Regions from separate parts of the Streptococcus parasanguinis ATCC 15912 genome, predicted to be linked through region 1. Evidence: predicted binding sites of a transcription regulator. Region 1 holds the regulator's gene; each other region holds the start of a gene.

Region 1 (9,882 bases):
TTCTGATCGGACAGCTGAGCGGGCCAATGGCCAGTGGAATGAAGAGGGAGAAGGTGTTCGAGGCACCTCTATGTGGACCAAGAAAAAGGGAGCTTCGGTGACCTATCAATTTGAAGGCACCAAAGCCTATGTGGTCGCAACTGTCGACCCTGGTCACGGGGAAATGGATGTCTATGTCGATGGCCAAAAGCTAGCGACCGTCAATACCCAAAGTCCAAGCCGCAAACGTAGCCAAAAGGTCTATGAAACACCGGACTTGGCAGCAGGATCCCACACCTTGACCTTGGTCAATAGCAAGGGAGATGCGATCGCAACGGAAGGGATTTATGCTCTCAATAACCAAGAAAAGGGTCTCTTTGAGTTTGCTCAGCCAACCCTAGCCGTTAAGAAAGGCGACCCAGCGCAAGTCGTCGTCAAGAGAAAAGGTGGCTCTAAAGGAAGTGCCAGTCTGAAATTAATCACAGAACCAGGAACAGGGGTTCATGGTAAGGTCTACAAAGATACCAATGTCACCCTTGAGTTCGCTGATGGCGAAACAGAAAAAACAGTCCAAGTTCCAACCCTTGATTTTGCAGGAAAAGCGACCGACGTCTATGACTTTAAGGTCAAATTGCTCCATCCGGATCAAGGAAGTCTGGTCGGCTTTATTCCAGAACTGACAGTCCAAGTAATGAACGAGGACCAGTTGCCAAAAAATCGCAAAGAAGTAGATGACCAAGATCCGAAACTGCACTATAGCCAAGGTTGGCACCATGAGACGGACAACAAAGACTTCTCAAATGGCACAGAATCTTGGTCGAGCTTTAACCAAGTGACCGATGAAGAAGGCAAGAAACACATTGAAGTGACCATCACTTTTAAGGGAACCGGTGTGGAGGTCCGAGGAGTAGTCGACCCAAGTCATGGTCTCTACAGCGTCACTCTGGATGGAAAAGAAATAGCCTTCGAAGAAGGGCGTGGCCATGATTATGAGATCGACGGCGACCATTATTTCAGTGGCTATGGAGACCAACGCAAGCTCGACCAGAGTTTGGTCAATCTGCAAGGTCTAGCAAAAGGCTACCACCAGCTACGCTTGCACCTAGATCCAGCCCTCAATGACCCTCAGTCATCTAGAGCCATCCAGGTAGATCGATTTATCCTATCAGGGAAAGATAGCCAGTTGCTCAGTCAAGAAGAGCTACAACAGATCATCAGAGAAGGAGTAGAAAAGATCAAGGCTACTTCTCTCGAGCGCTTGAAAGCAGACCTCAAACCGACGGTTCAAGGACAATTGACGGACTTGACGCAGTTGTTGGATCAAGAGCGACCAGATTTGGTTGCTGCAGCTAATCAAGTGGAAGCCCTTGAAACTATCTTAGAAGATGCTCGCAATTATGAACCGCTGACGCAGACACGACCAGATCAAGGTGTTCGGGATTTGATTCTTGAAAAACCAGAACTTCTCATCGAAGCGGAGGAGATTCCATTTGAGAGTCAAACACGTGAGAACAAGGACTTGGCCAAGGGCGAGAGCCGGATCCTTCAAGCAGGGAAGGTCGGACGCCGGCTGAAATTGATTGAGGTTCGACAAGAAGAAGGCAAAGAAATTCGGACAGAAGTCGATGCCTTTGTCGAAGTGGAGGCTCAGGACCAGATCACAGAAGTCGGAACGAAGGAAGCGGAAGAAAGTTCGTTGATAGCTGATATGCCGACTCCTACCACTCCTGTCACTCCAAGTAAGGAGCAGCCAGAAGTTATGACTCTTTCTCAAACAGAAGACAAAAAAGAAAAAGAAAGACCCGTTCTCTTGCAACTGAAAACCCCAGAAGCAGTTTCTGTTTTGACTTCAGACCATTCGGAAAAAGAAGGTGTTGAAAGTCCGACTCTGCAATCGGAAGGAAAACTTCCTCAAACCGGTACAAAAGAAAGTGGTTTCTTTGCTTGGTTAGGCCTTCTTGGTCTAGGATTCTTGGGCGGAGGCGCGAAATTCGCTCGTCGCAAAGAGTAGTTCATTCTTGTCATAAGAGAGTGGGACAGAAATCGGGAATTCGTTAGAATTCGATTTCGTCGTCCCACCTCCGCACAGTTGAGTAGGGCTGTAAAAGCTGATGAAATCAGCGTAGTAGAGCCCACTCAACCACTGCGTCTTGCTCGACAATCCAAAAATAATTGAGAGGCTAGGACTTTTGTCCCACTCTCTTTTATTTTCTCCTTTCCTTAAGAGATTCCTATTTCCATGGAGTCTTTGCTTTATTTACAGCCGTAAAAATTGTATAATAGTCAAATAAGGTCAATGATGAGAAGGAACACTCCAAGGCCATTTTTTATGGGCCAAAGAACAGAGCATCCATCTAGAAAAAAACAAGCCAGAAAGGAGCATCATGGCAAATAAGAACACATCTGATAGCATCGAAGCTTATATTAAGGCCTTGCTGGCTCAAGCTGGCATGGCAGAGCTCAAAAGAAGTGAGTTAGCCGATGTCTTTCAGGTCGTACCCAGTCAGATTAACTATGTCATTAAGACTCGTTTTACCGAGAGCCGAGGCTATATTGTAGAGAGCAAGCGCGGTGGTGGTGGCTATATCCGCATTGGCAAGGTCCAGTTTTCAGATCACCATCAGATGCTCCAAGACTTGGCAGCCAATATTGGAGAGACCATCAGCCAGCAGGTCTTCAATGATATCCTCCAGATGCTCTATGAAGAAAAATTATTGACAAAACGTGAGGCTCAGCTCTTGCTTGCGACGACCTCCGATGAGGTCCTAGGTCGAGATGCTCTCATCCTACGAGCAACGATGCTGAAAAAAATCATTCAACAAGTAGATAGAAAAGGAAATACCGACTAGATGAACTATTCAACAGCACTGTTAGAAAGTATAGAAGCGGCCCAAATACTAGCAGGCCACTATCAGGGGCATACCTTAGATACTTGGCATCTCCTGACGGCTATGGCCAATAATCCCTATAGCGTGGCAGGTTCTGTACTGAACGATTATCCTATGCAGATCGATGAGTTTCAGGATGCAGCGGAGCATATTACAGGTCAAGCTTTTCAAAGCGACAATCGGTATGAAATCTTCCCATTTTCTTATCGGATGGAAGCGATTATGAAGCACGCAAGAGAGATTGCCCAGGTCCTTCATGCCAAGACTTTGGGAACAGAGCATGTGCTCCTCTCTCTTCTAGCAGACCGTGGGACCTTGGCTAGCCAAGTCATGGAGTTTGCCGGCTTTGCCTTTACAGAGCAAGACAAGGGAGTTCCTATTGCCTCCCTTCGCAAGAATTTAGAAGACAAGGCAGGCTGGGACAAGAATGATATCAAAGCCATTCGGAGTCTTTATCGGGCTCAAAACCCTAACCGCCAAACCATGGGAAATATGATGGGCATGCCCCCAAGCACCAGTGGAGGTCTTGAAGATTATACCCGTGATTTGACAGAAATGGCGCGGGCAGGCCAGATTGAGCCTGTGATCGGCCGGGATGCAGAGATTTCACGCATGATCCAAATCCTCAGCCGCAAGACGAAGAACAATCCTGTATTGGTGGGAGAAGCAGGGGTCGGGAAAACCGCCCTTGCATTAGGTCTGGCCCAGCGTGTCGCTAGTGGCAATGTTCCAGCTGAAATCGCACAAATGCGTGTCCTGGAATTGGATCTCATGAATGTCGTTGCAGGGACGCGCTTCCGTGGAGACTTCGAAGAACGGATGAACAATATCATCCAGGACATCGAAGAAGACGGTCACGTGATTCTCTTTATCGATGAACTGCATACCATTATGGGGTCAGGATCCGGCATTGATTCGACCCTAGACGCAGCCAATATTCTAAAACCAGCCTTGGCACGAGGAACCTTGCGTACAGTTGGAGCAACGACCCAAGATGAGTACCAAAAGCATATCGAAAAAGATGCAGCCCTCTCTCGGCGTTTTGCGAAAGTCACCATTGAAGAGCCAAGTGTTGCAGATAGCATCCAAATTCTCCAAGGCTTGAAAGAGACCTATCAGGACCACCATCATGTGACCATTACTGATGAAGCGATCGAAACAGCTGTCAAATATGCCCACCGCTATTTGACCAGCCGTCAATTGCCAGATTCAGCCATTGATCTCTTGGATGAAGCGGCAGCTACCGTACAAAACCGCGATTCCAACGGTCATGTAAAAGAAGAGTTGACCGCCTTGGATCGGGCCTTGATGGATGGCAAGTGGAAGAAAGCAGCCCAACTCTTAGAAGTAGAGGCCGCTCCCATTGTCTACAAAAAAGAAGTCACTGACCAAGATGTCTTGGTGACCTTGAGCCAATTATCGGGTATTCCAACTCAAAAACTGACCCAAACCGATGCCAAGAAGTACCTAAACTTAGAAGCAGAATTGCACAAGCGCGTGATTGGTCAAGACCAAGCCGTTTCGAGTATCAGTCGGGCTATTCGACGCAATCAATCAGGTATTCGTAGCAATAAACGTCCGATCGGTTCTTTCATGTTCCTAGGACCTACCGGTGTCGGAAAAACAGAGCTAGCCAAAGCTTTGGCAGAAGTTCTGTTTGATGATGAATCGGCCCTCATCCGTTTTGATATGAGTGAGTACATGGAAAAATTTGCGGCTAGCCGCCTCAACGGTGCCCCTCCAGGCTATGTGGGCTACGAAGAAGGAGGCGAATTGACCGAGAAAGTTCGCAACAAACCATATTCAGTTCTCTTATTTGATGAGGTGGAAAAAGCCCACCCAGATATTTTTAATGTCCTTTTGCAAGTCTTGGATGACGGAGTCTTAACCGATAGCAAAGGCCGGAAGATTGATTTCTCCAATACCATTATCATCATGACCTCAAATCTGGGAGCAACAGCCCTTCGGGATGATAAGACAGTTGGCTTTGGTGCCAAAGATATTCGCTTTGATCAGGCCAATATGGAAAAACGCATGTTTGAAGAGTTGAAGAAGACCTATCGTCCAGAGTTTATCAACCGGATTGATGAAAAGGTGGTCTTCCATAGTCTCTCAAGCGAGGACATGCAGCAGGTGGTGAAAGTCATGGTCAAACCGCTCATCGCGACCTTGGCCGAACAAGACATGACTCTCAAATTCCAGCCTTCAGCGCTCAAGTTGCTAGCAACCAAAGGCTACGATCCAGAAATGGGAGCTCGCCCACTGCGTCGTGTCTTGCAGACCGAAGTGGAAGATCAACTAGCAGAGCTATTGCTGAAAGGGCAAGCCCAAGAAGGGCAAACCATCAAGGTTGGAACGACAGCCGGAACGATCAAGTTCGAGATTGTCTAGGAGGACGTCATGACGCTTCAGCGATTAACCCGTATTTCGCTTTTGGCGGCCCTTTGTGTCGCTCTACGTCAGGCTTTTGCCCCTTTTCCAAATGTCCAACCTATTTCTGCCATCTTTTTTCTCTTAGTGATATTTGAAGGGTATAGCTTTGCTTTTCTTGTGATGATGATCACCATGTTTGTCTCCGCCTTTTTCCTGGGGATGAGCCTGATTGTGTTCTTTCAGATTGTCGCCTTTGGTTGCTTGATGCTCCTTTGGCGTATCTGTTACAAGTGGTTGCCCTTTGTCCTTCAGATCCTTTTTGTGGGCCTACTGTCCTTTGCTTATGGGGTCTTGATCGATAGTGTTTATGCCTTGATTTACCATATTCCTTGGTGGACCTATGCTTTGGTCAATGGTTTTAGTTTTAACCTTGCCCATGCTCTGTCGACGATCATTTTCTATCCCATTATCTATCAAATCTTTAGGAGATTTTATGTTGAAAAAAATCATTTCTAGCTTGATGACCTTACTTGCAGCTCTTCTTTTAGCGAGTTGCGCTCCGTCTCATAGCACAAACAATCAAACAACTGCTTCTAGCACAGAAGTTGCCAAGAAAAACGAAATTTCGATTACAATTAGCGTGACGCCAGAAGGTCAAAAAGCGCAATCGAAAACCTTGAAAGTGGCAGAAGAGAGTAACCTCATGAAAGTGCTCAAAGCCAACTACAAGATTGAAGAAAAAAATGGCATGATCACCTCGATTGACGGTCACAGCCAAGATGAAGCCAAAGGTCTTTACTGGATGTACAAGATCAATGGCGAAATGGCTCCAAAAGGTGCTGCTGAAACCACTGTTAAAAAAGGAGACAAGATCGAATTCTATCAAGAAGTGTATCAATAATGAGGAGCTGGACAGTGTGTCCGGCTTCAGATTAAAGATAAAGTTATCTTAGAAACTTTCCTTAGGTGAGTACGGACGTCAGCGAACTTCGAAGAAGTTCCATGACTTAGTTTTGGACCTAAGGTTCCAAAACTCCCGAGTGCTAGAAACAATAGTGTTTCTAGCACTTTTCTCACAGCGGAAAGTTTCAGTAGATCATTGAGTACCCCTAACGAATAAAATTATATTATCTTTATAGGAGGTATTATATTTGTATAAAAGAACAATTTGTCTACGTGCTCTAGTCGGCTAGTTTGTCCGGCTTTTTTTGTTAAAGTTTAGGAGCTTATTTAAAACTTCTTTCAAATTAGAAAAATATTTGAGAAACTATTGACAGCCTCATATAACAGTGTTACAATAATGTTACAAAATATTACAAATGTTACAAAAGAGGTTTTGTTATGAAAAACAAAAAAATCATTTCCCTAGCAGCCCTAGCCTTGACAGCTATTCTTTTCCTAGGAGCTTGTGGCGGGAATAAAGAAGAAAAAACTTCAGAAGCAAGCAGTTCAAAGACCAGTCAAGTCAAACAAACAAGCTCTTCTAAGAAAAAAGTGATCACTAGTAAAGATCCGATTGCCTCTTCATCCTCTGATAGCAAATCAGAAGAAAGTCATACCGTTGGTAGCAAAAATAACCAAGCTGCAGCTAGTCAAACACCTGCTCCAGCTGAAGAAGCGACACCAGCAGCACCCGTAACAAAAGAAGTAGCCACTCCAGCAACACCAGCGAAAGCAAAATTGCCAAGTCTAGAAGACGGTCATGCCCATGCTAAGAAGCAAGCTTCTGCTACGGAGAATGCCCAATACAAGGGAGTCTATTCGGTAGCAGCAGGGGATTTCTCTGCAGCAGCTGGGAATTGGTCTGACAAACGCGACACTGGAGTTACTATTGGCCAAGGTGGTCAAGTGACCATCCAACTTCCTGGGGGCCAACCCGTAGCCTATGGTATCAGCGCTTATAACTATACTTTGGATGATGGTCATTACCATGCTAATCTCTCAGCAGGCGATGGGTCTGCAGCGACTCTAGATATCGTAGTTGGAAAAGATGGCTCTGTGTCCAGTGTGACAGTTCTGAAAGACGGTGTCAGCCACTCCCTCACTCGTGAATAAAATTCGAAAGATCTGAAAGGATAAGCTTCTCTTTTCAGATCTTTTTTTGTTGGTTCGAATAAAAATATATTTTTTTATAAAAAACTATTGACAGATAGAAAATATAGTTTATAATAAAAACATAAAGAAAATCTATTTATAAAAAATTATAAAAAGGAGTCAGTATGAAAAAAGAAAGAATTGCCCTGGTTTTTGGAACCTTTGCGCCTCTTCATCAAGGGCATATTGACCTGATCCAGCGGGCCAAGCGTCAGTGTGATCGCGTTCGTGTCATCGTTTCTGGTTATGAAGGGGATCGTGGCGAAGAAGTGGGATTGACCTTACAAAAACGCTTCCGTTATATCCGCGAAGCCTTCTCTAATGATGAATTGACTCAAATCTATAAGCTAGATGAGACGAAACTTCCTCGTTATCCCTTGGGCTGGGAGCCTTGGTTACAGACAGCCCTAAACACCATCCAGTATCAAACAGAGACAGAAGAGTTGATCTTTTATGTGGGGGAGAAAGCTTACAAGGAAGAGTTGGAAGCGAGAGGGTTTGAAGTTCACTTAGAGGAGCGTCGCTTCGGGATCTCTGCCACCATGATCCGGGAAAATCCAAGCAAATACTGGAAATACATCGCCCAGCCCTTCCGTCGCCAGTTCACGAAAAAAGTCTTGATCATGGGGAGCGCCAGCAACGGGAAAACGACCCTTGCAAAGGACTTAGCCCGCTTTTACGATGCACCTGTTAGTCTTGAGTATGCCCGTGAATACCAGATCAAGAACAATGTTCGAGATGATGAGCTCACTCCAAAAGATTACTATTACCTACTCTTAGGACAGTATGATCAAACCTCCAAGCTCATCGATAGTAGTGCCAATCGAGGCCTTGTCATCGCAGATACCAATTCCCTGGTGACCAAGGGTTATTACGACTACTACATGGAGGTCGAAGGTCAGGATACCAGCATGACCGATACCTTCGATAACCTCTTTGTCAGTATTCTCTCCAAAGAAAAATGGGATTTGATCCTCTTTGTACAGCCGATCGGCTCTTATGTCAATGATGGTTTCCGAGACATGACCATGGCTGACGAAGAGATCCGTACCAGCTTTTCAAATTACCTGGACCAATTGCGCCAGCAATACCTAGGAAACATTCCGACCACTTTCCTCGCATCAGACTACCTCGGCAACTACGAAGAAGCCAAGAAGGTGATCGATGCCATCTACCAAGCCGACTGAGGAGCAGCTTATGAAAAACCTATCTGAAAAATTCGCAACTTTTAGCCAAGACTTTAGAAATGTTCACCGAGAAGCGAAAAAGCAAGGCTTTGTCAATATTATGAAACTTCTATGGAAGGACCTTTTTGTAGGACGCACAGCCTTTCAATGGGTCTATCTCCTGCTTCTTTCCAGTGTTCCCTTCTTCTTAGAATGGACCAATCATACAGGACAGCATGATTGGCTGGGACTGTTTGCCTCTTGGACAGGCATTGTCTGTGTTATCCTGGTTGCCGAAGGGCGTGCTAGTAACTACCTCTTTGGAGCAGTGAATTCCGCTATCTACCTTGTTTTAGCCCTCAATAAAAACTTCTACGGGGAAGTTCTGACAACTCTTTATTTCTTCATCATGCAACCGATCGGTCTTTATGTTTGGCTCTCTAATCGGATCAATGATCAAGGTAAGGTCGAAGAATCTCACTTTGAAGCCAAGAAATTGAACTTAATCGAGTGGATGCGCTATTTGGCCTTGTGTGCTGTGATTTGGATCGGTATGGGCTTCGCGTATCAAAGTATCCATAGCGCTCGCCCTTTCCGTGATAGTATCACCGATGCGACCAACGGGGTCGGCCAGCTCCTAATGACCCGCCTTTACCGGGAGCAATGGATCTTCTGGATTGCGACCAACGTCTTTAGTATCTATCTCTGGTGGGATCAGAGTCTTCACATTCAAGGGATGTACTGGGTTTACACGCTCAATAGTTTAGTGGGCTGGTACCAATGGACCAAAGCCCTCAAGAAGGAGGTGGCTTAGATGGAAACTCTTTCGATTCCAGCAGGAATGACGGAGAAAGAGTATTTTGAGACGGTCGCTAGTGAAGCAGACTTTCTCAAGTGGTATAAGGAGCAAGACCTGCCGACTTATGAAACTCCAAGTGTCACAGCGGACATGGTAGCTTACTGTTTTGTTGAAGGCAAGCTCAAGCTCTTAGCTATTCGCCGCAAAGCCCACCCTTATCAACACCGCCTCGCCTTGGTGGGGGGCTTTGTGAACAAGGATGAAGATGCGACTCATGCCTGTATCCGAGAAGTCAAAGAAGAAGTTGGGCTCGATCTGCCAGTGAATAAGGTGGAGCAGCTCATGACCGTTTCCACCCCTGGGCGGGACCCCAGAGGCTGGGTCATTACCATCGCCCATCTGGTCTATCTGCCAGCAGAAGCAGTAGACTTAGCCCATGCAGGTGACGATGCCAAGGAAGTCGTTTTTCTCGATGTCGATTTCAAAAAATCCCAGTGTTTGCTCGATGGAGAACCCTTAGCTGCTTCTGATTTTGCCTTTGACCATTATCAAATCATTCAAGAATCGATCAAGCGGATTCAGG
Region 2 (9,882 bases), 780 kb from region 1:
TAGAAGAAGGCTACAGTCTTGCCATGCTTCATGTAGGACCTTTTGATACAGAAAATCAGACTTTTGATGAAATGGAGCGTTTTTGCAAACTCCATAAACTTAAAAGAATTTCGAAAGTTCATCGTGAGATTTATCTAAACAATCTCCATCGAACAGATCCATATAAATTAAAAACAATTCTTCGTTATCAGATTCAAGAAGAAAATTAAAAAGAACAGGAAATAAGACTTCCTGTTCTTTTTATAAAACTAGAAAATTTAGTCTTCCTTTTCAGAAGTGTTCTTTTCTGCTTTTTTAGTAGCTTTGATGCTAATATTCCCATTGCTGGTCATGACTGCTTTGAGTTGTTTTTCACTTGGATGTTCTAGGTAATAATCTGTAATGGCATCTTCGATATGGTCTTGGATGGTACGACGGAGTGGGCGGGCCCCCATTTTTGGATCGTATCCCAGATCGACCAACTTTTCTTTGACCTTCTCTGTCACATCCAGATGAATCTCATTTTGTGCGAGACGTTGATTGACTTCATCCAGCATGAGGGTAACGATTTGAAGAAGGTTTTCTTTTGATAGAGGTTGGAATTCAATGATGCCATCAAAACGGTTCATGAATTCAGGGCTAAAGAAGTTCCCGAGTTCTCCAAGTACGGAGTTGGTGCGACCTTCGCGAGCAGCTCCAAAACCAACATTGGCCTCAGCCTTGCCGGTTCCAGCATTAGAGGTCATGATGATAATGGTATCTTTAAAGCTGACGGTACGGCCTTGACCATCTGTCAAACGGCCATCATCCAAGACTTGCAAGAACATGTGCATGACATCTGGATGGGCTTTTTCCACTTCATCCAATAAAACGAGAGAGTATGGATTGCGACGTACCTTTTCCGTTAGTTGTCCAGCTTCATCGTAGCCCACATAGCCCGGAGGAGCTCCGACTAGTTTCGCTACGCTATGTTTTTCCATGTATTCGCTCATATCAAAGCGGATCATATTATCTGCAGAGCCAAAGAGCTCGATCGCCAATTGTTTAGACAATTCGGTCTTTCCGACACCGGTTGGTCCGACAAAGAGGAAGCTTCCGATCGGACGGTTAGGAGATCCTAGGCCGACACGATTGCGTCGAATGGCTTTCGCGATTTTATCTACTGCATCGTCTTGACCAATCACATGAGCTTTCAAATCAGAAGCCAGATTGATCAATTGAGATTGTTCTTTTTCTTTCAAATCACCAACAGGAATATTGGTCTTTTGTTCAACGATGTGTTCAATCGTTTTTTCGCTGATGACAGGGGTTTCCTGATCGGTGACATGTTGACCTTGCATTTCCTTATATTTTGCGATTTGGTCGCGGAAGTAGGCTGCTTTTTCAAAGTCTTCTTCGCGGGTCGCTTGAGCTTTGAGGTTTTCCGCTTCAATCAAGCGCTGGTCGATAACTTTTGGATCCACAAAGTTCAGAGTCAGGTTCATTTTAGACCCGGCTTCATCCAACAAATCAATGGCCTTGTCTGGCAGGAAGCGATCTTGGATGTAGCGGTTTGAAAGAATAGCTGCCGCTTCGATGGCCCCGTCTGTATAGTGGACGTGGTGGTAGTCTTCGTATTTTTTCTGGATGCCTTTGAGGATGGTGATGGTTTCTTCAACCGTTGGCTCATCGACCTTAACGGGTTGCATCCGACGTTCCAAGGCTGCATCTTTTTCAATGATGCGGTATTCATTGAGGGTAGTAGCACCGACCAATTGGAGTTCACCGCGCGCCAAGGCTGGTTTGAGGATATTTCCAGCGTCCATATTGCCTTCGCCAGCAGATCCTGCGCCAACAATTTCATGGATTTCGTCGATGAAAAGAATCACATCTTCACGTTGACGAATTTCATCCATTAATTTTTGCATGCGTTCTTCGAATTGACCACGAATACCTGTGCCTTGAACGAGGCTGACGACGTCTAGGCGGATGACTTCTTTTCCTTGCAATTTATGAGGAACGTCTCCATCGACGATTTTTTGGGCCAAGCCTTCCACAACGGCAGTTTTTCCGACCCCAGGTTCTCCGATCAGAACCGGATTGTTCTTGGTTCGACGGTTGAGAATTTCGATGACACGGATAATTTCTTCATCACGGCCGATGACAGGGTCAATATCCCCTTTGCGGGCAATTTCTGTGACATTGATACCGAATTCTTCTAATAGTCCTTTAGGCTTTTGAGGGCGAGCTTGACGTGGGTCTTGACTGCCGCTACGGTTATTGTTTTGGCCGTAACCGCCACCTCCATAACTGACTCCAGATTGAGTTGGAGGTGTTTGAGGTTCTTGTGGACTTTGGAAGTTTCCAAGGTTATTGAAGAAATCTTCGAAGGGATCTCCAGTCAGTTGGCTCCGTTGGGTCATGCCTTTCAAGAAGCTGTTATTTGGGTCTGTTTTCATAATTTTATAGCAATTTTGACAGAGGTCTACTTGCTGCTGGTGTCCATTTACATTTGTATATAAATGGATGGTTGATTCATTTATTTTACAATTTTGACAAAGCATATACATACCTCACAGTAGGTTTTTGATGGTCTTCCATCAAGAGATGAGCCTATTTTTAAAAGGTCAAAAATAGTCAAAGATTTATAGTTTCATTATATCAGTATTCTAGAAGTTTGCAAGAATTTGCTACGAAATGTCGCTTAGGAATACTGAAGAAAGCAAATCAATGGAAAAATGTGAATTTTTATTGGAAGAGCTTTCTCTTTTATGATAAAATAGGAGAGTAGAAAGTAAAGAGGAGAAATAAAATGGAATCACATTTAGTACGGATTATCAACCGTTTGGAGACGATGACAAAAGACGGTGGAAACTTAAAACGTAATTTTGAACGTGACGGTGTTGTTGTCGCTGAAGTAGCCTACAACCACAATGAAGAAGAAGGTTCAACCTTTACACTTCGTGATGTTGAAGCGCGTGAAACCTATACTTTTGACAGCATTGATTTAATTGCAATGGAAATTTATGAATTGCTTTACTAAGCAACTGAGTGGATGAGTTTGGGGTGGTCTCAAGCTCATTTTTTGTCCATCTGGCTATAGTTTGCGTCTATAAGAAATTCTAAATAGGAACAGTTAGGTTTGAGACTTGAAATCTGCTATAATAGAGAGGACTATTTTCATTACTTGACTAGAAAGAGAATTGACATGACGACAATCATTGATGGGAAGGCGCTCGCTACAAAATTACAGGGTGAGATTGCGGAGAAAACAGTACGATTAAAAGAAGAGACAGGGGTTGTACCTGGCCTTGTTGTAATCGTGGTAGGAGATAATCCAGCCAGCAAGATTTATGTAAGAAATAAAGAGCGTTCTGCTATTGCGGCAGGCTTTCGCAGTGAAGTGAGACAACTTCCTGAAAATATCAGCCAAGATGAATTATTAGAAGTGATCGAACACTACAATCAAGATTCTCTTTGGCATGGAATCTTAGTGCAGTTGCCACTGCCTAAGCATATCGATGCGGATGCAGTTCTTTTAGCGATTGATCCGACCAAGGATGTGGATGGCTTTCATCCATTGAATATGGGGCGTTTATGGGCTGGAAATCCTATTATGGTGCCATCGACGCCTGCTGGGATCATGGAGATGTTCAAAGAGTATGGGATTGATCTAGAAGGGAAGCGTGCAGTCGTGATTGGTCGTTCCAATATCGTTGGAAAACCTATGGCGCAGTTGCTCCTCGCCAAAAATGCCACGGTAACCTTGACCCATTCCCGGACCCATCATCTGCCTAAAATCGCTAAAAGAGCGGATATCCTGGTTGTGGCGATCGGTCGTGCAAAATTTGTAACAGCAGACTTCGTGAAAGAAGGCGCCGTCGTCATTGACGTCGGGATGAATCGCGATGAGAATGGCAAATTGTGTGGGGATGTCGATTTTGACTCTGTTGCCCCTTTGGCCAGTCATATTACTCCGGTACCAGGAGGGGTTGGTCCTATGACCGTTACCATGCTGATGGAGCAGACCTACGAAGCAGCTGTTCGTACCTTAAAAAAATGAAAGTGTGAGCGAGATGAAGTTTGTCTTTGATTTAGATGGAACCTTGTCATTCGATGGTGTTACAATCGATGATGAAATTAAACAGGTCTTATTGAGAGCAGAAGAATTTGGTCATGAAGTCGCCTTTGCTTCTGCACGTTCTTATCGGGATTGCTTAGGCCTTTTAGGGGATCAACTGAGCCATCAACTCGTGATTGGCTTAAATGGCGGGCTAGCTTATCGTCAGGGGCAACTGGTTTATGAGGATCAATTGGACAAGGATGTCTATCGAGAAGTCCTTGGTTTTTGTCGCCATTACAATCTACCATTTTTTGTGGACGATACCTTTGATTATAGTGGTCAGATTTTGGAAAAAATTCCTTTTATTGCGAATGTGGATCCCCTCAAAAAAGCCCAGTATCGTTCTTTAGAGGACCTGACGGACCCGATTAAGGTTGTGATCTATATGGGGGCCCATGAGGAATTGGTAGATGAGATCATCGAGCGAATTGAAAAGACCAATAAGGCCCACATTCGTTATCATGCTCATGAAAAATGTATCTATCTCAATCCAGCAAACACTCATAAAGTGACAACAGTCGAAGAACTCTGTGGAGAAAATTTCGTGGCTTTTGGTAATGATCAAAACGATATTGAGCTCTTTGAAAAAGCTATTTATGCAGTTCAAATTGGCGATTTTCCATCCCTTCGGCCTTACGCTGATGATCAATTAGTGGCCAAGCAAAATCATCCACAAGCTGTTGCTGCTAAGATCTTGCAAGTCTTCGCAGAATTTAGAGGAAAATAAAAGAAGGAGGGGGAGTCGTGGCTTCTCCTTTTTCGCTAGAAATGAGGAAGGTATGAGAAGAGTTCAGAAAGAAGAGATCCAGCGCGTCATTGTGAAGCGCCCAATGACGTCATATAAGGGAGATTTTGGTCGTCTGCTCCTGATTGGAGGAACCTATCCCTATGGGGGAGCCATCATTATGGCAGCGATCGCTGCGGTTCACAGTGGAGCGGGGTTAGTCACTGTCGCAACAGATCCTGACAATCTGACGGCCCTTCATAGCCATCTTCCTGAAGCCATGGGCTTTGATCTAGCGGATCATGAACTCCTTTGTGAGCAAGTGCAAAAAGCTAGCGTGATTTTAGTAGGGCCGGGCTTAAAGGAATCTAATGAAAACCAAGCAATCTTGCACATGATTTTTGAGCAAGTCTCTAGCCAGCAGGTCTTGATATTAGATGGAGGAGCTATTAGTCTTTTAGTAGCTTCTCAGTTTGAATTGCCAAAGGCTCAGTTGGTCTTTACGCCTCATCAAAAAGAATGGGAAAAACTGTCAGGACTTGATCTAGCTAGCCAAACAGAAGAGAAGAGCCGAGAAGCGGTTCAAAGTTTTCCTAAAGGGACTGTCATTGTAGAAAAAGGACCACACACCCGCATTTGGACAAGTGGGCAAGAAGAGGGCTATCAGCTAGATGTTGGTGGTCCCTACCAAGCAACAGGTGGCATGGGGGATACCTTGGCAGGGATGATCGCAGGGTTTGCAGGTCAATTTCCACAGGTCAGTCTCTATGAGCGCGTGGTGGTTGCGACCTATCTTCATTCAGCCATTGCTGAAGACTTGAGCAAGGAGGCTTATGTGGTTCTACCGACAACCATCAGCCAAGAAATCCCCAAATGGATGAAAAAGTGGAGTGACAAAGATCAGGTTACCAGCACTGAAAATAGGGAGTAGGTAAAAAAATGAAGGAAAGCATTCGGAAAGCAAATCAGTATATCGATGAAAACAGGGTGAAGGTTAACCAGCAATATAGAGGAGCATTTCATTTGCTACCTCCAATCGGCTGGATGAACGATCCAAATGGCTTTGTTTATTTCCGTGGGGAATACCATTTGTTTTACCAATTCTATCCCTATGATAGTGTTTGGGGTCCCATGCATTGGGGGCATGCTAAATCAAAAGATCTTCTCCATTGGGAAGAACTGCCAGTAGCTTTAGCACCAAGCGAAAGCTATGATAAGGATGGTTGTTTCTCGGGTAGTGCTATTGTGAAAGATGACAAGCTCTATTTGCTTTATACGGGTCATGTAGACGATGAGGAAAAGCGGGAAGAGACCCAGTGTCTTGCGGTGTCAACAGATGGCATTACCTTTGAAAAGTTGCCTACTAATCCAGTGATCTATGCTCACCATATTGAGGGGATCGCAGATATTGCAGATTTTCGTGATCCTAAAGTATTTGAATATCAAGGAAACTATTACGCTGTCGTTGCTTCTAAGACGCCAGATGACAGAGGTCAAATTCTCCTATTTGCATCAAGTAATCTAGTAGATTGGACCTTTACATCAGTTCTTTTAGAAGGTGAAGAAGGGCAAGGGATTATGTGGGAATGTCCTGATTTCTTCCCTTTAGATGGCAAATGGGTCTTGATCCTGTCTCCCATTGAAATGGAAAGGCAGCAAGAAAAATACTGGAATTTAAATTCGACGGTTGCCTTTATCGGTGACATGAATTGGGAAACAGGACGCTTTCATGTCGATTCCTATGATGAATTGGATGGTGGTTTGGATTTCTATGCCCCTCAAACTTGTCAAGGACCAAATGGCGAACGATACATGGTTGCCTGGATGCAAATGTGGCACCGGTCTATCCCCAGTCATGATTTAGCTCATGGGTGGGCAGGTAGTATGACTCTTCCAAGAAAATTGTCCTTGAAAGACGGACGATTGGTTCAGGAGTTACCTGAGTCAGTGAACGAATACTTTCTTGTAGAGCATGTGTCAGAAACCATTGTTCAGGGCAATCAGATCACGATCCCAGCTAGAGGGAAACAAACCTTGTTTGAACTAGATGCCAAACCGGGTTGCTCCTTTATCCTAAGTTATAGCGATAAAACCGATCCTGATAGTGTCTTGAAATTGATTTACGACGCCTCTCAAAAACGCTTTAGCTTAAGTCGAGACCAATTTGGACACCTCATTACTGGAAAAGAAAATCCCACATTTCAATCAAGATGGATTCAGTTGGATGCTGAAAAGGATCATCATTTTTCAATCATTCGCGATACCAACTCAATCGAAGTATTCGTGGATGGCAAAACTCTCTCGATGACCTTTTATGAAACGACTGAAAATCCCGTCTATACTCTCACGGCAGATGAAGGAGTCGATTGGGTCGTAAAAACCTATCAAAAATAGGAATGGAAAAACCTCCTAAAACAAAAGACAAGTCCTGTGACTTGCCTTTTTCTTATTTAAGAGAGGACAGAAGCGAGGAGCCCTCCGAGAATGAGGATGATAGCCCCGCTGAGTCGGTTGGCCATTTGGGCGAAGGCGATCATTTCCATACGATCGGATGCGGAGAGAACAGCGATATTTCCGGTTCCTCCCATAGAGTTATTGATCATACCAGATCCGATAGCAGTCTCGACTGGATACAATCCAACCAGTTTTCCGATCAAAGCAGAAGCAAGCCCCATAGCTAGAACAGATGTCAAGCTTAGGAGAATGAATTGCCAGGTCATCGCCTTCGCTAGAGTTGAAAGGTCAATCAAGGAAAGACCGATCCCAGCTAGGACTGCATGGGTAAGGTTGGTCATAATGACTTGGTTGAACATGGCCACACAGTTTTCCAAAGGTTTTGGGACAGCATTGAAAGCTTTTAGGATAAAGACGATGATAATCATGAAGGCATAACTGTGGATTTTTGGAACAAAGGCATTGCAGATGACCCCGAGAAGAAAAATACTAAAGGCAAACATCATTCCAACTCCGATTTGGGTCGGATCAAGGGTGAGTTTTTCTTTCTTCAATTCATCTTTATTGACGGGGATCAAGACACCGTGACCATTGTAAGGACTGTCTGCAAAGACTTTGACGATCAAAACAGCTCCAATGATGGCAAGGATATTACCAAGTGTGGTAGCGGGTGCCAATTGAGAGAAGATAGCTGCTTGGCTTCCGTGGAGATTGGCAGCGTAGATCTTTGAAAGAGGCAGGATTCCAGCTCCCATTCCTCCGACCATTTGTGGGAAGGAAACATAGAGAATTGAATATCCAAATCCTTGTCCCAAAAGGCTTCCAACGATCCCAACAGAGAGAGCACCAACGACCATGGTGACCAAGGAAACAGGAATAAAGCGAGCGGAAGCTTTTACCAAGAGATTGCGATTCATCCCTAGAATAGCCCCACAAATCAAGGCTGCGATATAAAAATCCAGAAAGCCAAAGGAATCTCCCAAAAAGCCTTTGGTAGCTGTGATAATATTTGCTGGAATAACATGGAAGGTCGCTAGAAGAGTAGCTCCTAGTAGGGTGAAGACGGATCCCCCACCTAGGTAAGAATTCATGATTGGAAGTTTTTCACCGATAAAGTAGAGAAGGTGCCCCATGACGACCAAAAGGAGGGTTAATCCCAGCATATTGAGTGGGAGTTTCCCCATAGCAATCGTCACCGCGAGAACGATGACGATGAATGCATATAGAGGAAGACTGACACCGGAAATGTTGATTTCATTCAATTTTTTCATGGTTGTTCAGTCAGCTCCTTATTAGTATTTAGGATACCATTTAAGGTCACGTACAGCTTTGGCCATATCTGTTTCTTTAGCTTGTGCAAGCCCTTGTTCTTGAGCTTTCTTGGCAACAGCTTCTGCTACCTTGATAGATACGTCAGCTACATATTGGAATGGTGGAAGGACTGGCGCACCTGGTTGACCTGGATTGACAATACCTGACAATGAGTGAGCTGCTGCCCCGATCATTTCGTCTGTCAACAATTTGGCTTCAGAGGCCAACATACCAAGACCAAGACCTGGGTAGATCAAAGCGTTATTGGCTTGACCGATTTCATAATCCACACCTTTGTAGCTGATGGTTCCTGAAGGGACACCGGTAGCGACAAAGGCTTTACCGTCTGACCATTCGATGACTTGTTGGGCTGTTGCTTCCAATTTCTTGGTTGGGTTAGAAATTGGGAAGATAACTGGGCGTTCAGTGTTTTCACACATGGCTTCAACCACTTCTTTAGTGAAGGCACCTGGGTTTGTAGAAGTTCCAACCAAGATCGTTGGTTTCACTGTTTTGATCACTTCAAGAAGATTGGTCATATCGCCTTTACCTTCGAAGTCAGAACGTTTTTTAGCAAATGGTTTTTGAGCTGGTGTCAAATCTTCCATATCGTCAAACAAAAGACCTTGTTTATCGATCATGAAGAAACGTTTGTAAGCTTCTTCTGGAGAAAGACCTTCAGCAACCATTTCAGCGTGAACACGGTCTGCAATACCAGCACCAGCAGAACCACCACCATAGCAAAGGTAAACTTGGTCTGTCAATTTTTCACCAGTGATATCCATTGCTCCAAAGATACCACCCAAGACAACGATACCAGTTCCTTGAATATCATCGTTGAAAGTTGGGATTTCTTTCTTGTAACGGTTCAAGATATCAGCCGCATTTGAACGACCGAAGTCTTCCCAGTGAAGGTACAATTTAGGGAAAAGTTTTCCAGCTGTTTGAACGAATTGATCGATAAAGGCATCGTATTTTTCACCACGAACACGTTCATGACGATTCCCCAGATACATTGGATTGTTTAACAATTCTTCACGGTTGGTACCAGCATCGATGACAAGAGGCATAACGCAAGCTGGATCAATTCCGGCTGCAGCAGTGTAGACCATGAGTTTCCCGACAGAGATATCAACCCCTTGGACACCCCAGTCACCAATACCGAGGATTCCTTCTGCATCAGTTGCAACGATCAAGCGGATATCGCGATCGCCAGCTGCATTTTTCAACGTTTCTTCGATATTTTCTGGGTGGTTAATATCAAGGTAAGCGGCATATTGTGGGTCTACAAAGAGTTCAGAATATTGTTCAA
Region 3 (9,882 bases), 440 kb from region 1:
CAACAGCTATTCAAGCCTTCACCAAGGAAGGGGATGCGGTCTTAATCAATACACCGGTCTATCCTCCATTTGCACGAAGTGTCAAACTCAATCGTCGAAAATTGATCGAAAATTCGTTAGTCGAAAAAGACGGTCTTTTCCAAATTGATTTTGATCAGCTAGAAAAAGACATTGTGGAGCAAGACGTTAAACTCTATGTTTTGTGCAATCCGCACAATCCTGGAGGCCGTGTATGGGATCGTGAAGTCTTGGAAAAAATCGGCCACCTCTGTCAAAAACATGGTGTCCTTCTCGTTTCAGATGAGATCCACCAAGATTTGGCCTTGTTTGGTCACCGTCATACCAGCTTTAATACGGTTGATCCAAGCTTTAAAGACTTCAGTTTTATCTTAACCAGTGCAACCAAGACCTTCAATATTGCAGGAACAAAAAATTCCTATGTGGTCATTGAAAATCCAAAGCTTCGTACGGCTTTTAAACAACGACAATTGGCCAATAACCAACATGAAATCTCAGGCTTGGGCTATATTGCAACAGAAGCGGCTTATCGCCATGGTAAACCTTGGTTGACAGAGCTCAAGCAAGTCTTTGAAAAACACATTGACTATGTCGTAGATGAACTGCATGAAAAGACCCATATCCGTGTCATGAAGCCCCAAGGAACTTATCTTCTTTGGTTGGACTTTTCCGCCTATCCTTATAGCGATGATGAGCTGCATGCTAAAATTCATGACCAAGCCAAATTGATTTTGAACCGTGGAACAGATTTTGGAAAAGAAGGAAACTTGCATGCCCGCCTCAATGTAGCAGCCCCTTTCACCCTCATTGAAGAAATCACCAAACGCTTGGTGGAAATTTTTCACAAATAAGTGTTGACTTTCTGTAAGTGAAGGAGTACAATAAACTCGAAATACGGTAGGTGAGGCTACCACAAGGATACGGATGACTACCGCAAAGCAGTGGAGACACTACTCGTTGGTCAACAGTCCTGATCGCAAAGGTCAAGACTAAGCTCATTTCATTGCCTTGTGGAGCTAAAGCTTGGACGGTCAGTTTTTTGAGAGTTTTGATTGAAAAATTAATGACGAGTTTCATGAGTCCTACCGATCGAGGGTAGGACTCTTTTTTATGCCTTACCAAGAAAAGAGAAAGGAGAGAGCTATGATACAAATCGACGATCATCCCGAACCGCACCGAACCAGCCAATCGCTGATTTGTGTCGTAGGGACTCCAAAAGTGATTGGCTCCTGATTGAAAAAGGAGATACCAATGCAAACAAATAAAGAAAGACTCATTGCTGCTCTTCAAGAACCACTTGAAAGCACCTTTGCCACCTACAAAACCAGTGCCCTTGGTTTGGTTGACGATCAAGTAGAAGAAAACCGTGATGCCTATGGCGAAAATGTCATCACAAAAGGTCAAGAAGATTCCATGATCAAAAAGATCTACGAATCGATCATCAATCCTTTTACGGTGATTTTATTGGTCATTGCGCTGGTTTCCTTCATCACCAATGTCTGGCTAGCAAAACCAGGTGAACAGGATCCAACAACCTCCATCATCATTGTGACCTTGGTCTTGATCTCTGGTGGTATCCGCTTCATTCAAGAATTGCGGAGTGATAAAGCTGCCAGCAACTTATCACGTATGATTGTCAATACAGCGACCGTTCTTCGTGATGGGTCGGAACAAGAAATTCCGATCGATGAAATCGTCGTAGGAGATGTGATCAAACTAAGTGCCGGCGATATGATTCCAGCAGATGTGGTCTTGATTGATTCCCGTGACTTCTTTGTCCAACAATCTGGCCTCACAGGGGAAAGTGATGCTGTTGAAAAAGTTTGTCTCAGAAAAGCCGACAGTCAAAATCTAGATAGTCTCTTGGAAAGTGAAAGTTTGGCCTTTATGGGGACCAATGTCATCTCCGGACGGGCAACAGCCTTGGTCTTGGTCGTGGGGGATGAAACCATGATGGGAGCTATTGAGCAAACCATCAACACCTATGACGAACCAACCTCATTTGAGAGAGAAATGAATACCATCTCTTGGCTCTTGATTCGGCTCATGTTAGTGATGGTGCCCGTTGTCTTTGTGATCAATGGTCTCACAGATGGTGACTGGTTAGAAGCAGGTGTCTTTGCCCTCAGCGTTGGGGTTGGTTTGACTCCTGAAATGCTGCCGATGATTATTACAGCGAGTCTTGCGAAGGGCTCCATCATCATGGCCAAGGAAAAAGTCGTTATCAAAAAACTCAATGCCATTCAAGACCTTGGGGCTATTGATATTTTGTGTACTGATAAGACAGGTACCTTGACCCAAGATGAAATCGTTTTGGAGTATCCGCTTGATATCCATGGCGATTTGGATCTATCAGTTCTTCGCCGGGCTTACTTGAATTCCTATTTCCAAACCGGGCTAAAAAATTTGATGGACCGGGCGATTATCAATCGGACCCAGAAAGAAGCCAAGAAACATGAAATCGTTCGCGATCTGGATCAAACTTTCCATAAGATTGATGAATTGCCTTTTGATTTTGAACGTCGTCGCATGAGTGTCATTGTCAAAGACGAAGACGATGTGGTCAGCATGGTGACCAAGGGTGCCTTGGAAGAAATGCTTTCTGTATCGACTTATGTTGAATACAAGGGGGAGATTAAACGCCTGACAGATGAAGTTCGTCAAGAGGTCCTTGCTGAAGTTGCTCAATTAAATGAACAAGGACTTCGTGTTTTGGGAGTCAGCTACAAAACTGACTTGGACGAAAATGAAATCTTTAGTGTTGAAGATGAAGGAGATATGATCCTAACCGGTTACCTTGCCTTTCTTGATCCACCAAAACCTTCTGCAGCTCCCGCAATCAAAGCTCTTGCAGAATATGGGGTAACCACCAAGATCTTAACTGGGGACAATGAAAAGGTCACCCAAGCTGTCTGTGAAAAAGTAGGACTAGATGTCGAGCGGATTCTTTTGGGAAGCGAAATCGATACGATGACAGACCAAGAGTTAGCACAAGTTGTAGAAACAACAACGGTCTTTGCCAAACTATCACCCGATCAAAAAGCGCGGATCATCCTCAGTCTCAAGAACAATGGCCACAAGGTTGGTTACATGGGAGATGGTATTAACGATGCTCCATCCATGAAGGTCTCAGACGTTGGGATCTCCGTGGATACCGCTGTTGATATTGCCAAAGAAACGGCAGATGTCATCCTTCTGGATAAGGACTTGATGGTCCTTGAAAAAGGTTTGGTTGAAGGCCGCAAGGTCTATGCCAATATGACCAAGTACATCAAGATGACGGTCTCTTCTAACTTCGGGAACATCTTCTCTCTTCTCTTTGCCAGCATCTTTTTGCCCTTCCTTCCTATGGCCCCCGTTCATTTGATTGTGCTCAATCTTATCTATGATCTTTCCTGTATCGCCCTTCCTTTTGACAATGTCGATAAGGATTTCCTTAAGAAACCTCGTATCTGGGAAGCAAATTCCATCATGCGCTTCATGGCCTGGATCGGTCCAATTTCATCTGTATTTGACATTATTACCTACATGCTTCTTTACTTCCTTGTTGTCCCAATGATTTTAGGTCATGGGTACAACCATGGAGCAGTAGATGCAGCAGCCTTTATCATGGTTTTCCAAACCGGATGGTTTATCGAATCCATGTGGTCTCAAACGATGGTTATTCATATGTTGCGTTCACCAAAACTTCCATTTATCCAAAGTCGTCCAGCCTTCTCAGTCGTGGTGACGACCCTAGTAGCAGCCTTCTTTGTAACCTCCCTTCCATATAGTCCTTTGGCTTCTATCTTGAAGTTGAGCCAACTAAATGGATTATACTTTGTTCTATTGTTTGCGATTATCGTCCTCTATATGCTGAGTGTGACGGTTGTCAAACGTATCTATATTAAGAAATACAAAGAATGGTTGTAATTTATTTATAGAAAGAGTGAGTCCGAACTTAAAAAATTAAGTGTAAGGGCTCTCTTTTTTTTGTAAAATTTGGTATAATAAGAAGAATGTAAAGTTGGAAATGAAGATTTCCATGTGCTGTGAGTATCAAAGAGGGACTGAAAGAAAGAGTAGAGCTTGACTCCGCTTTTATCATGGCTCTTTTTTGAATAATAACAGCTTAGAAAGAAGGATCTCAAAATGGGAAAATTAGAAGTTATTACACATCCACTGATTCAACACAAATTGTCTATTCTCCGCCGCACGGATACCTCTACGAAGGCCTTTCGTGAATTGGTAGATGAAATTGCTATGTTGATGGGCTACGAAGTTTTGCGTGAATTGCCTCTTGAAGATGTTGAGATTGAAACTCCTATTACTAAAACGGTTCAAAAACAGATTGCAGGGAAGAAATTGGCTATTGTCCCAATTCTTCGTGCAGGGATTGGGATGGTCGATGGTCTCTTGAGCTTGGTACCAGCTGCTAAGGTTGGACATATCGGGATGTACCGTGACGAGGAAACTCTGAAACCAGTTGAATACTTGGTGAAATTGCCAGAAGATATCGATCAACGTCGCATCTTTGTAGTAGACCCTATGCTTGCTACGGGTGGATCCGCTATTCTAGCTATTGATTCCTTGAAAAAACGTGGCGCTAGCCATATTAAATTTGTCTGCCTGGTATCAGCGCCAGAAGGGGTGAAAGCTCTTCAAGAAGCTCACCCAGATGTTGATATCTTTACAGCAGCCCTCGATGATCATTTGAATGAACATGGCTACATTGTTCCTGGTCTTGGAGATGCAGGTGACCGTTTATTCGGTACCAAATAAAGAAACCATTCATTATAAGTCCGAAAGGTGCTTTAGATTTGACCTTTTTTGACCATTGGTTTATAATAGCACATATACTTTGAACCTCACGAATCGTGAGAATGAATGGATACTAAAGGAGAAGAATAGATGATTCCAGTAGTTATTGAACAAACCAGTCGTGGAGAGCGTTCTTACGATATTTATTCCCGTCTGTTGAAAGATCGAATTATCATGGTAACAGGACCAGTTGAGGACCAAATGGCTAACTCCATTATCGCTCAATTGCTCTTCTTGGATGCCCAAGATAATACAAAAGATATCTATATGTATATCAATACTCCAGGTGGCTCTGTCTCTGCAGGTCTCGCCATCGTAGATACCATGAACTTTATCAAGTCAGATGTCCAAACTATTGTTATGGGGATGGCGGCTTCTATGGGAACTATCATTGCTTCAAGCGGTGCGAAGGGCAAACGCTTCATGTTGCCAAATGCAGAGTACATGATTCACCAACCAATGGGTGGTACTGGTGGTGGTACCCAACAAACCGATATGGCGATCGCAGCAGAACACTTGCTCAAAACACGGAATAACTTGGAAAAAATCCTTGCGAACAATTCAGGTCAATCCATTGAAAAAGTGCATGCTGATGCTGAACGTGACAATTGGATGAGCGCGCAAGAAACACTTGAATATGGCTTTATTGATGAAATCATGGCCAATAATAAATTGGACTAAACCATCCTATGGGAAGGTCCGTCAAGAGGCTGGGACAAAAGTCCTAGCCTCTCAATTATTTTTGGATTGTCGAGCAAAACGCAGTGGTTGAGTGGGCTCTACTACGCTGATTTCATCAGCTTTTACAGCCCTACTCAACTGTGCGGAGGTGGGACGACGAAATCGAATTCTAACGAATTACCGATTTCTGTCCCACTCTCTTTTTTGCTCTCATAAAAGAGTAGTTCTTTTTCTTGAAATTTGATATACTAGTAACAGAACGAGAAAGGGATTAACCATGTTTGAGAAACAAGAAAGAACAGGCTTGATTGTTAAATTGTATTACAATCGAGATGGGAAAAAATTACAATCTGTCGGAGATGTCTTGTACCATTCTAAGAAATGCCGTTATGTCCAATTGTATGTGGACAGCGACAAGGCCGATCAAGTCATGGAAGACTTAAAGAAAGAACGTTATGTCAAAAAGGTCTTGCCTTGCCATCTCAAAGATTTAGATACAGATTTTGTGGGGAGTTTACAACGATTGGAGACCCCATCTGTGGTCACAGAAGGTTAGAAAACGCAATCATTTGATGGATTGCGCTTTTTTTATTGACAATTGTCAGATAATTCGGTATATTCTTAATGTATTTATTTTAAGATTCATTTAAGGAGATCATTACAAATGAAGAAAAAATTTGCTCTTTCATTTTTAACCATTGCAAGTGTCGCTCTTCTTGCTGCTTGTGGTGAAGTTTCTACTTCAGGTTCAAACACAACCGGTAACGAAATCGGCAAAGAACTAAAAGTCGGTTTTAACTTTGAAAAAACTGGTGAAGTAGCAGCCTACGGTAGTGCCGAACAAAAAGGTGCTCAATTAGCCGTTGATGAAATCAACGCTAAGGGTGGAGCTGACGGTAAGAAGATCGTTGTCACAGATAAAGATAACAAATCTGAAACAGCTGAAGCAGCTACAGTCACTACAAACCTTGTCACTCAATCAAAAGTAAATGCTCTTGTAGGACCTGCAACTTCAGGTGCCACTGCAGCAGCGGTTGCCAATGCTGGTAAAGCAGGTGTTCCATTGGTTACACCATCTGCAACTCAAGATGATTTGACAAAAGGTCAAGAATACCTCTTCCGTGCAACCTTCATCGATAGCTTCCAAGGAAAAATCATTGCCAAATACACCACGGATAACTTGAAAGCGAAGAAAGTCGTTCTTTACTACGATAACTCATCTGACTATGCGAAAGGGATTGCTGAAGCCTTCAAGAAATCTTACAAAGGTGAAATCGTAGCAACAGAAACCTTCCAATCTAAGGATACAGACTTCCAAGCTGCCCTTACAAAAATCAAAGATAAAGACTTCGATGCGATTGTTCTTCCAGGTTACTACACAGAAACTGGTAAGATCGTAAACCAAGCGCGTGGTATGGGAATCAAACAACCAATCATTGGTGGGGATGGATTTAGCGATGCTAAATTCGTTGAACAAGCAACACCTGCTGCAGCTACAGACATCTACTACGTAGCTGGATTCTCTACTGAAGGTGAAATGACTGATAAAGCCAAGAAATTCGTAGAAGCCTACAAAGCGAAATACAATGAAGAACCTTCAATGTTCGCAGCTTTGGCTTATGATTCAGTTTACATGGTTGCCGAAGCATCTAAAGGTGCTAAGAACTCTGTCGAATTGAAAGACAACCTTGCGAAGTTGAAAGACTTGGAAGGTGTGACTGGTACAATGTCAGTTGACAAGAACCACAACCCGGTTAAATCAGCTCTTATGATTGGCTTGAAAGATGGTAAAGTCAAATCAGTTGAGTCTGTTAAACCATAATTATCATTTGTTGTTTGTACAAGAGGCTGGGAGAATGAAAATTCCTGGCCTCGCTCTTTATTGTTAGAAAGGATGGTTCAAATGCTCCAGCAATTAGTGAACGGTCTAATCTTGGGGAGTGTCTATGCACTCTTGGCCCTTGGTTATACCATGGTGTATGGAATTATCAAATTGATCAACTTTGCCCATGGGGATATCTACATGGTAGGTGCCTTTATGGGATATTTCTTATTGAACTCGTGGAAAGTGAACTTCTTTGTAGCCTTGCTCCTAGCGATGGTTGGGACAGCTATTTTAGGGGTTGTAATTGAATATCTGGCTTATCGTCCGCTTCGTCATTCGACTCGGATTGCAGCCTTGATCACAGCCATCGGGGTTTCCTTCTTGCTCGAATATGGGATGGTCTTCTTCGTAGGGGCCAATACCCGTTCCTTCCCGCAAGTGATTAAAACGGTTCGTTACAACTTCGGTCCTATTTCAATCTCCAATATTCAGTTGATGATCTTGGGAGTGTCTGTTTTCTTGATGGTCGCTCTTCAATTTATTATTCAAAAGACAAAGATGGGGAAAGCCATGCGGGCTGTATCTGTCGATAGTGATGCCGCTCAGTTGATGGGGATCAACGTAAACCGTACGATCAGCTTTACCTTTGCTTTGGGATCAGCCTTGGCAGGTGCTGGTGGTGTCTTGATTGGTTTGTATTACAACTCGATCGAGCCTTTGATGGGGATGACACCAGGGATCAAAGCCTTTGTCGCGGCCGTTCTTGGAGGAATCGGAATTATTCCAGGTGCTGCCCTAGGTGGATTTGTTATCGGTTTGTTGGAAACCTTCGCTACAGCGATTGGTCTTTCAGACTTCCGTGATGCCATTGTGTATGCCATCTTGATTGTGATCTTGCTCATCCGTCCAGCAGGTATCCTCGGTAAAAATGTGAAAGAGAAGGTGTAAGCCATGAAACAAAATTTAAAAGTGAATTTAGTCTGGCTTGGTCTTTTGGTCGCAGGTTTTGCCTTGATCCAAGTCTTGGTTGCAGCAGGTGTGCTCAACCTCTTCTATATCCAAATTTTGGAACAAATCGGAATTAATATTATCCTTGCAGTTGGCTTGAACCTCATTGTTGGTTTCTCAGGTCAATTCTCACTCGGGCATGCCGGATTTATGGCGATTGGTGCCTACTCTGCAGCTATTCTTGGTTCCAAATCACCAACCTATGGTGCTTTCTTTGGTGCGATGGTTTTAGGTGCTTTGATTGCTGGTATCGTTGCCTTGATCGTTGGGGTTCCAACCCTTCGTTTGAAAGGGGACTACCTTGCAATTGCGACACTTGGGGTTTCTGAAATCATCCGGATCTTGATCGTTAATGGTGGTACTCTCACCAATGGGGCTGCTGGGATCCTTGGTTTGCCAGCCTTTACAACTTGGCAATTGGTTTACCTCTTTGTTGTGATTACAACGATCTTTACAATTAACTTCTTACGCAGTCCAATTGGACGCTCTACCCTTTCTGTTCGTGAAGATGAAATCGCAGCAGAATCTGTTGGGATCAATACGACCAAAGTCAAAGTCATCGCCTTTGTATTTGGTGCGATCACAGCGGCGATTGCTGGATCTCTCCAAGCTGGCTTTATCGGCTCTGTTGTTCCTAAAGATTACTCTTTCACCAATACTATTAATGTCTTGATCATTGTCGTGTTTGGTGGTTTGGGATCAATGTCAGGAACAGTTGTGGCAGCCATCGTCTTGGGTATCTTGAACATGGTGCTTCAAGACTTCTCAAGTGTACGTATGATCATTTACTCATTGGCTTTGATTCTCGTGATGATCTTCCGTCCAGGTGGTCTTCTTGGAACATGGGAATTCAGCTTGAAAAAACTACTCTCAAAAAAGGAGGCTAACTAATGGCACTTCTTGAAGTAAAAAATTTAACAAAAAACTTTGGTGGTTTGACAGCCGTTGGGGATGTGACCATGGAACTCAATGAAGGGGAATTGGTTGGGTTGATCGGGCCCAACGGTGCCGGGAAAACAACCCTCTTCAACCTCCTAACAGGGGTATATGAACCAAGTGAAGGGACCATTACCTTAGATGGTCAGCTACTAAATGGTAAAGCACCTTATAAAATCGCTGCAGGTGGTCTGGGACGGACTTTCCAAAATATTCGTCTCTTTAAAGATTTGAGCGTGTTGGACAATGTTTTGATTGCCTTTGCCAATCACCACAAACCACATGTCTTTGCGAGTCTTTTCCGCTTGCCAAGCTATTACAAGAATGAAGAAGCTTTGAAAGCGAAAGCTCTTGAATTGTTAGCGATTTTTGGTTTGGAAAAAGAAGCAGATACCTTGGCCAAAAACTTAGCTTACGGACAACAACGTCACTTGGAGATCGTTCGTGCCCTTGCTACAGAGCCAAAAATCCTCTTCTTGGATGAGCCTGCTGCAGGGATGAACCCTCAAGAAACAGCAGAATTGACCCAATTGATCCGTCGCATTCAAAAAGAATTTAATATTACGATCATGCTGATCGAGCACGATATGAGCTTGGTTATGGAAGTAACAGAA

Evidence for each region. The regulator CtsR, encoded in region 1, represses protease genes until heat stress. The targets are predictions, from matches to a motif close to TTGGTCAAAAAAGGTCAAANA.
Region 2: the regulator CtsR is predicted to act here: its motif matches at 2,582-2,602, upstream of HMPREF0833_RS00420 (ATP-dependent Clp protease ATP-binding subunit).
Region 3: the regulator CtsR is predicted to act here: its motif matches at 4,815-4,835, upstream of HMPREF0833_RS04775 (ATP-dependent Clp protease proteolytic subunit).

Annotation. Positions count from the first base shown of each region.
Region 1 is NC_015678.1:1,441,817-1,451,698, reverse strand. It holds gene HMPREF0833_RS06665 (alpha-L-fucosidase) at 1-1,990, shown strand, start outside; gene HMPREF0833_RS06660 (CtsR family transcriptional regulator) at 2,364-2,828, shown strand; gene HMPREF0833_RS06655 (ATP-dependent Clp protease ATP-binding subunit) at 2,829-5,258, shown strand; gene HMPREF0833_RS06650 (hypothetical protein) at 5,268-5,756, shown strand; gene HMPREF0833_RS06645 (DUF4430 domain-containing protein) at 5,734-6,141, shown strand; gene HMPREF0833_RS06640 (hypothetical protein) at 6,582-7,295, shown strand; gene HMPREF0833_RS06635 (AAA family ATPase) at 7,460-8,521, shown strand; gene pnuC (nicotinamide riboside transporter PnuC) at 8,532-9,314, shown strand; gene HMPREF0833_RS06625 (NUDIX domain-containing protein) at 9,315-9,882, shown strand, end outside.
Region 2 is NC_015678.1:65,694-75,575, forward strand. It holds gene HMPREF0833_RS00415 (GyrI-like domain-containing protein) at 1-209, shown strand, start outside; gene HMPREF0833_RS00420 (ATP-dependent Clp protease ATP-binding subunit) at 258-2,522, opposite strand; gene HMPREF0833_RS00425 (DUF1797 family protein) at 2,771-3,001, shown strand; gene HMPREF0833_RS00430 (bifunctional methylenetetrahydrofolate dehydrogenase/methenyltetrahydrofolate cyclohydrolase) at 3,167-4,021, shown strand; gene HMPREF0833_RS00435 (HAD-IIB family hydrolase) at 4,035-4,808, shown strand; gene HMPREF0833_RS00440 (NAD(P)H-hydrate dehydratase) at 4,861-5,736, shown strand; gene HMPREF0833_RS00445 (glycoside hydrolase family 32 protein) at 5,745-7,199, shown strand; gene HMPREF0833_RS00450 (2-hydroxycarboxylate transporter family protein) at 7,256-8,530, opposite strand; gene HMPREF0833_RS00455 (malolactic enzyme) at 8,552-9,882, opposite strand, start outside.
Region 3 is NC_015678.1:998,485-1,008,366, reverse strand. It holds gene HMPREF0833_RS04790 (MalY/PatB family protein) at 1-869, shown strand, start outside; M-box (ykoK) riboswitch at 905-1,062, shown strand; gene mgtA (magnesium-translocating P-type ATPase) at 1,270-3,930, shown strand; gene upp (uracil phosphoribosyltransferase) at 4,150-4,779, shown strand; gene HMPREF0833_RS04775 (ATP-dependent Clp protease proteolytic subunit) at 4,909-5,499, shown strand; gene HMPREF0833_RS04770 (DUF2129 domain-containing protein) at 5,777-6,055, shown strand; gene HMPREF0833_RS04765 (ABC transporter substrate-binding protein) at 6,164-7,321, shown strand; gene HMPREF0833_RS04760 (branched-chain amino acid ABC transporter permease) at 7,403-8,272, shown strand; gene HMPREF0833_RS04755 (branched-chain amino acid ABC transporter permease) at 8,276-9,223, shown strand; gene HMPREF0833_RS04750 (ABC transporter ATP-binding protein) at 9,223-9,882, shown strand, end outside.